DNA from 2 places in the Desulfurispirillum indicum S5 genome. Region 2 is predicted to be linked to the other one. Evidence: riboswitches for the same ligand, from Rfam matches in the RefSeq annotation. Region 2 holds a riboswitch; the other holds the start of a gene.
What was found. Region 2 has a riboswitch for S-adenosylmethionine ahead of SELIN_RS11030 (trans-sulfuration enzyme family protein). Riboswitches for the same ligand answer to the same signal wherever they lie in the genome.
Positions count from the first base shown of each region.

Region 1: linked by a shared signal. The riboswitch ahead of metX (homoserine O-acetyltransferase MetX) and the one ahead of SELIN_RS11030 (trans-sulfuration enzyme family protein) in region 2 are both predicted to bind S-adenosylmethionine.

Region 1 covers NC_014836.1:1,011,173-1,014,512, forward strand. The annotation lists gene SELIN_RS04815 (helix-turn-helix transcriptional regulator) at 1-766, opposite strand, end outside; SAM riboswitch class I at 919-1,022, shown strand; gene metX (homoserine O-acetyltransferase MetX) at 1,082-2,194, shown strand; gene SELIN_RS04825 (tRNA (5-methylaminomethyl-2-thiouridine)(34)-methyltransferase MnmD) at 2,301-3,113, opposite strand; gene SELIN_RS04830 (hypothetical protein) at 3,124-3,340, opposite strand, start outside.
Region 2 covers NC_014836.1:2,357,536-2,360,875, forward strand. The annotation lists gene SELIN_RS11020 (tetratricopeptide repeat protein) at 1-175, opposite strand, end outside; SAM riboswitch class I at 1,364-1,481, shown strand; gene SELIN_RS11030 (trans-sulfuration enzyme family protein) at 1,549-2,694, shown strand; gene SELIN_RS11035 (trans-sulfuration enzyme family protein) at 3,047-3,340, shown strand, end outside.

The sequences.
Region 1 (3,340 bases), 1.3 Mb from region 2:
GTATCCAGCGGCTGGTTTCGGGGCTGAAGCGCAGGCGCACGGCAGTTGTAAGCTTGCCCTGAAAGAGTCCATAGGCGTGGTTGACCAGCGATTGCCACTGCTCGGCGGGGCGGGGCAAAAAGGTTTCAGGTTCCATGCGGGCGCTGGTCATGCGGGCCAGGTGAAACTGTCGCCACTGATGGCGCAGGCGGCACCAGGCGACGAGTATCCAGGCGCCATGGTAGTGGAAGAGGTGGTGGGGTTCGATGGTGCGGGTGGTGTGCTGGTTATCCTGGGGCGAGTGGTAGTCGATGCTCAGCGTTCGGCTCAGGAGCAGGGAGTGGGTGGCAGCGTTGAAGGTGTCGGGGTTGCAGGGGGCCAGGCTGGTGTACTGGCTGGAAAAGAGGTTGCGCAGCTGTTGGGGGTTGAGGGGGTGGATGCTGTTTTCCCGGAAGAGTCGGGTTTCAAAGGCGGCCAGGGCGCGGCTGGCGTGGCCTGCGGTGGCGGATTCCAGCATATTGCGGGCGATGAGCCAGCACAGAAGTTCGTTCTGGCTGAGCCACAGGGGCGGGAGTTGGTAGCTGTGATCGGTGTAGGAATAGCCTTTGTGCTGGTGGTCGTATTCCAGGGGCGCGCCGAAGCGGTCGCGGATGGTTTCAATGCGCCTTTGGGCGGTGCGGGTGGAAATTTCAAACTGTGCGGCCAGGGTGGTGGCGTTGGGATAGGCTCGTTGCCGGGTTTGCTGGTGAAACCAGCAGTAGTGTTCCAGTGCGCGGGTGTCGGACATGGCTGCCCCTTGCTGGTACATGGGTGAACAAAATGGGACGCGCAATACGGTTCACATTTGACCGTACTTTGCCGGAGATTGCAAGGCGGAATGTCCGTCGTTACTTCCAGGCCTTGACCTGCCCGATTTTCCCTGTTATAAACGCCCAATCATATTCATCATGAGTAGTGGAGGGAACGGGCCCTGTGAAGCTACAGCAACCTTCTTGTACGGAAAAGGTGCTAAATCCCTCAGTCACTTGACTGGAAGATGAGCTCAGCCGGTACTCAAACCTCTGACTGTCTTGCAGTCAGAGGTTTTTTTCTGGAGTTTTCCATGGATGAAAAAATACTGGTTCAGGCGCGGAATTTCCGTCTTCATCTGGGCGAAAAGGGCTTCTTTCTGGAGTCGGGGCGTATTCTGCCTGAGGTGTCCATCGCCTACGAGACCTACGGCACCCTCAATGCCGACAAGAGCAATGCCATCCTGGTCTGTCACGCGCTGACGGGAAGCGCCCACGCGGCTCACTACCACTCTCCCGACGATCAGAAGCCCGGCTGGTGGGATGACGTGATCGGTCCGGGAAAGACGCTGGACACCAATACATACTTCATCATCTGTTCCAATATCCTGGGCGGCTGCAACGGCACGACGGGCCCCCGCTCCATCAATCCCCTGACAGGCCGCCGCTATGATATCCAGTTCCCGGTGGTCACCATCAAGGACATGGTGCACGCCCAGTGGCTCTTTCTGAAGCAGTGCTTTCAGATCGAGCGTCTGCATTCGGTTATCGGGGGCTCCCTGGGGGGAATGCAGGTGCTGGAATGGGCCATCAGTTATCCGGAAAAGCTGGAGCGGGCCATCGTGATTGCCGCCACGGGGCGTATTTCCGCCCAGGCGCTGGCCATGAACAAGGTGGGCCGCCAGGCTATCATGCGCGACCCCAACTGGAAAAACGGCAACTACCCCGATGGGGCGGGGCCGGTGGACGGATTGAGTATCGCCCGCATGATGGGCCATATTTCCTACCTGAGCTATGATTCCATGCAGCGCAAATTCGGTCGGGACTTCAAGAAGAATGACGGCCTCTATGACTTTTTCGGCGAATTCCAGGTGGAGTCCTACCTGAATTACAACGGCTATAATTTTGCCAAGCGCTTCGATGCCAACAGCTACCTGTACATCACCAAGGCGATGGATCTTTTCGACGTGGGCATGGGCAACGGGTACCGGGAGATTCTCTCGCGCATCAGGGCGCGTACCCTGGTGGTTTCCATCGCCAGCGACATGCTCTTCCCTCCCTGGGAGAGCGAGGAGCTCTTCCGGGTAATGCACGAGGAGGGGGTCAGCGTGTCCTACTATGAGATGGAGTCCGATGTGGGCCACGATGGCTTCCTGGTGGACTACCATGTGCTGAATCCGGTGCTGGAGAGTTTTATCGGGAGTTGAAGGATTCTGTAACCACAAAACATACACGAAGTATGCGCGAAGAACCTGAGGCTCAGAAGCTCTTTTCCCTTCGCGCTTTTCGTGCATTGCGTGGTAAAAAAATTTCTTATCCGCTGCTGGTCTGAAACCGCTGCAGGATTTCCAGCCGGTTGCCGGTCAGGCCGGGGTCACGATAGGAGCGCGCCAGGGGGCTGCGCTCCTTTTTGCGCTCCATGTCGATGGGGGTCATGTCCTGCAGGGGGATGCGACTGGCGATGGTGCTGCGGCGAATGCCGGGCTGCTGGTTGTGGAAGTCGTAGATCAGGAATCCGTTTTCAGAAAGCCCCATGCGCACGGGGGTGGCCTGGGAGTAGGTGGTCAGCAGGCCAGTGTCCTTCATGAGCGCTGCGATCAGCGCGAAGTATTCACGGGTCCACAGTTCGGGGTTCTTGGCGGGGCTGAAGGGGTCCTGATAGACGATGTCGATACTGCCATGATCAAGTCGTGGCAGGCTCTGCAGGGCGTCGCCGGGCAGAATTTCCACCTGGCATCGCTGCGATGTATGGCACAGGGTGCGGCTGAGTTCCTCTATCAGGGGGCGGTAGTGGTTCAGGTGCTGGGGGTACGGGTGCGCGGGCAGGCTGGCGATGAGCTCGCGGTCGAACTCCGGGGCGATGATGTGCACATGGCCCTGATACTGCTGCTGCTCCAGGTACCACAGGGTGGCCAGGCTGTTGAGCCCAAGGCCAAAGCAGATGTCGAGCACCCTGATGCGCGGACGCTCCAGGGCGTGGCTCAGCTGCAGGCCGGGCAGGACATGCTTCTGCAGCGACTCCAGCCAGGCGCCGTCGCGGGTGGAGTGGTAGTGTTCGTCAAAGAAGGGGGAGTAGCGGGTGAAGGTGCCGTCCGCACTGGGGGCTGCCGTGGTGTGCTGCTGCATGGAAAAGGGGTCAGGACTGCTGGGGCTCAAATTTGCTGACGTTGAGTACCTTGAGCAGTTCCAGCTCCTGGAGCATCTGATACAGGTTGTCGTTGCCGACTTTGACGTTGATCTGCACCTTTTTCATGAAGATGAGCTTGATGAAATAGCCGATCACCGACGAAATAATCGTGGACGACTCGGGCAGTATGATGACTATTTCCTTCTGCGCCTTGACGACTTCGTCC
Region 2 (3,340 bases):
CACGGTGCAGATTGCCCACATCCATGCGCAACTGATCCACCTGCACCTGCAAAGGTACCGAATGGGAAGTCGCGGGCTCCTCTGCGCCGCCACGCAGTGCCGCGCAACCCGTCATGGCAGTAACCAGCAGACCTCCACCTATCAAAAAAGCCAGAAAACGCATTCTCTTCTCCATGGCATAACTCCCCGATATACTGAGTGCTGCAAAGACTTTATCAGATTCCATCACGCATTCAAACGATTTTCTCCTATGCGTATCGGCAGGCCAGGCCAAAATCTTCAGTTCCACCATGTTTTCACCCGTGGAAAATCCCCATCACGCGAAACTCTCGCCAGGCGACAATAGAGAACACTCAGGTTCCGCATCTTACCGCCTTGAATTAAGACATCACTATAATAATATTTACCATGCAACAACAGTGTTAATCTTGCATACTTAGCTCATCTGATATTTCTCTTTTCGTTTCGTAACCATTCACGGCTACCCTGCGTTTTTTTCAGCAGGAGCGCCAGTATTCCGAGAGCGAGCCCGGATGGCGAGCGGCAGAGACGGAGGTCCTCGGACGAAAGTGAGCGTCTCTGGGAGGAATGCTGGCGCGAGTACCAACACACACTTCGTTTCTAGATATTGTCCTTTTTGACCGCGCAAAAATGCGCCCCCCGAACGCCCGTTTTTCCGGCTCGCCTGACCCCTGCCTCCCTGCAGCGCTGCCGGACCACTCACTTCCTGTGAGTGTCCTGTTCAGGTCTTGCCAGCCAGGCTTCACACTCACCGGACGGGCTCAGGGGGGAACGGCCTGCTTCTGTCTTTCCCCCGTGGGCTGGCCCAGCCAGAACGCAAAGACTGGAACGCTATGGACCCGCAGGGTTGACGCCACGAGGGCGGCAACCGCAAACCAAAAGCCACGGAGGGCGGTTGTTTGCGGTCCACAGTTCCAGGCAAGCGGGCGGCTGATAAGGACAGCACTGGGGGTCGCTTTTGCGCCACTTTTGGCGACCCAAAAGTGGCAAAAGAAACTCACAAACAAGATGAGGGCAAATGTCAAGCGACGCCGTCTGTGCAGAACCATTTCGGCCATCCAACTATGGTATTCAGGTCGGCGCCGACAACCTGCCGCTTCGGGGGTGCGAAACTTCAGATGAAGGTAATGTCAAGAGACGCAGCCTGAGCAGAGCTATTTCCGCCATTCCAGCATGACATCAGTGTCGGCGCCGATAACCTGCCGTTTCGGGGTGCGAACGTTGAGATAGAACTTGAAATATCTGCATTATAAGAAAAAACAGAATCTCTAGTATTTCGCTTGAAATTATAGTTTCTCCTTGACATTTTCCGGAGCGCCCCCTATCCTCTGCCCACTTGACGTCTTTATCAAGAGTGGCGGAGGGACAGGCCCGCAGATGCCACAGCAACCATCCTGGCACCGCCAGTGCAGGGGATCGGTGCTAATTCCTGGCCATAGGCACTATGGCGAAGATGAGGACGGTGCCGGTTTTTTTGCCCAAAACCCCACCTACTCATCCCCAAACCACCCAAAGGGGGATGAATCCATGACCACACAGCAGCTTTCCACCCAGACTATCCACATTGGCGTCGGTAAAGACAGCGCCACTGGTGCCATCAGCTACCCCATTTACCCCAGCGCCACCTACCGCCATCCCGCTGTCGGCCAGAGCACCGGCTTCGACTACACCCGCTCCGGCAACCCCACCCGCAACACCCTGGAAGCAGGACTGGCAAACCTGGAAGGCGGCGCCCGCGCCCTGACCTTTGCCTCAGGCATGGCCGCCCTGACCACACTCTTTCTGCACTTCAAAAGCGGTGACCATGTCATCGCCTCCCAGGACATCTACGGCGGAACCTACCGCCTGCTGAGCATGGTCCTCAATAACCTGGGCATCAGCGCCACCTACGTGGACACCACCGATGCCAGCGCGGTCAGTGCCGCCATCACACCCGCCACCCGTGCCCTGCTGGTGGAAACTCCCGGCAATCCCCTCATGGGCATCAGCGACCTGGAAGCCCTGGGAAAAATCTGCCAGCAGCACCAGATTCTCTTTCTGGTGGACAACACCTTTATGACCCCCCTGCTGCAAAAGCCCTTCGCCTTTGGCGCCGACGTGGTCATCCACAGCGGCACCAAGTACCTGGGCGGCCATAACGACCTGTGCTCTGGCGTATTGGTGGCACGCACCGCCGAAATGGGCGAACGACTCTACTTCCTGCAGAATTCCACCGGCGCCATCCTGCCCCCCCAGGACAGCTGGCTGCTGCTGCGCAGCCTGAAAACACTGCACCTGCGCATGGAGCGCCACTGCCACAACGCCCTGCAGGTTGCCCAGTGGCTGCAGCAGCACCCCAACGTCCAGACCGTCTACTATCCCGGCCTGGCAAGCCACCCCGGCCACACCCTTGCCAGACGCCAGGCCAGCGACTTCGGCGGCATGCTCTCCTTCCGCGTGAAGGACAAAAACATTGCCCACAACACCCTCGCCCGCTTACAACTGATCAGCTTCGCCGAAAGCCTGGGCGGCGTGGAAAGCCTCATGACCCTCCCCGCCATCCAGACCCACGGCGACATCCCCGAACCGGAGCGCCTGAGACTGGGCATTGACGAATGCCTGCTGCGCCTCTCCGTCGGGGTGGAGGATGTACGGGATATTATCGCCGACCTCAAGCAAGCATTAAACCAATAAAAATGACCTCACACAAAGGCCACAGACACCAAGGAAAGACCGCGAGAAGCATGGCTATTTCCATGCTCTCCCCCTGAGCCCGTCCGGTGAGTGTGAAGTCTGGCTGGCAAGACCCGCACGGGACACCTGCAGGAAGCAGGTGGTCCGGCAGAGCTGCAGGGATGCAGCGTCTGCCGGATCTCCAGTCCAGGCGAGCAAACGAACCGGATAAACGGGCGTTGGGGGCGCGTTTTTGGATACTTTTTGCGCGGTCAAAAAGTATCATGCTCAATGACAAATTCTAAAATTACTCATACTTTGCATCAACCTTGCATACACGAACAACCGAGACCCGCTCTCGACAGGAGGCCATATGCCAGCACCCCATCATCCCCATAAACCCGCCACCCTCCTCGTTCACCAGGCCGTCGACCGCGACCCCCACACCGGCGCCTCCGCCGTGCCTATCTATCAGGCGTCCACCTTCCACCACCCCGGCGGTGAGTGCGGACAATACGAGTACAGCCGGGGCGCCAATCCCACCCGCGAGAACGTGGAGCAGACCATCGCCCTGCTGGAGGGCGGCATCCAGGGCTTTGCCACCAGCTCCGGCATGGCAGCCATCGGCGTTGCCCTGAGCCTTCTGCACAGTGGCGACCACCTTATC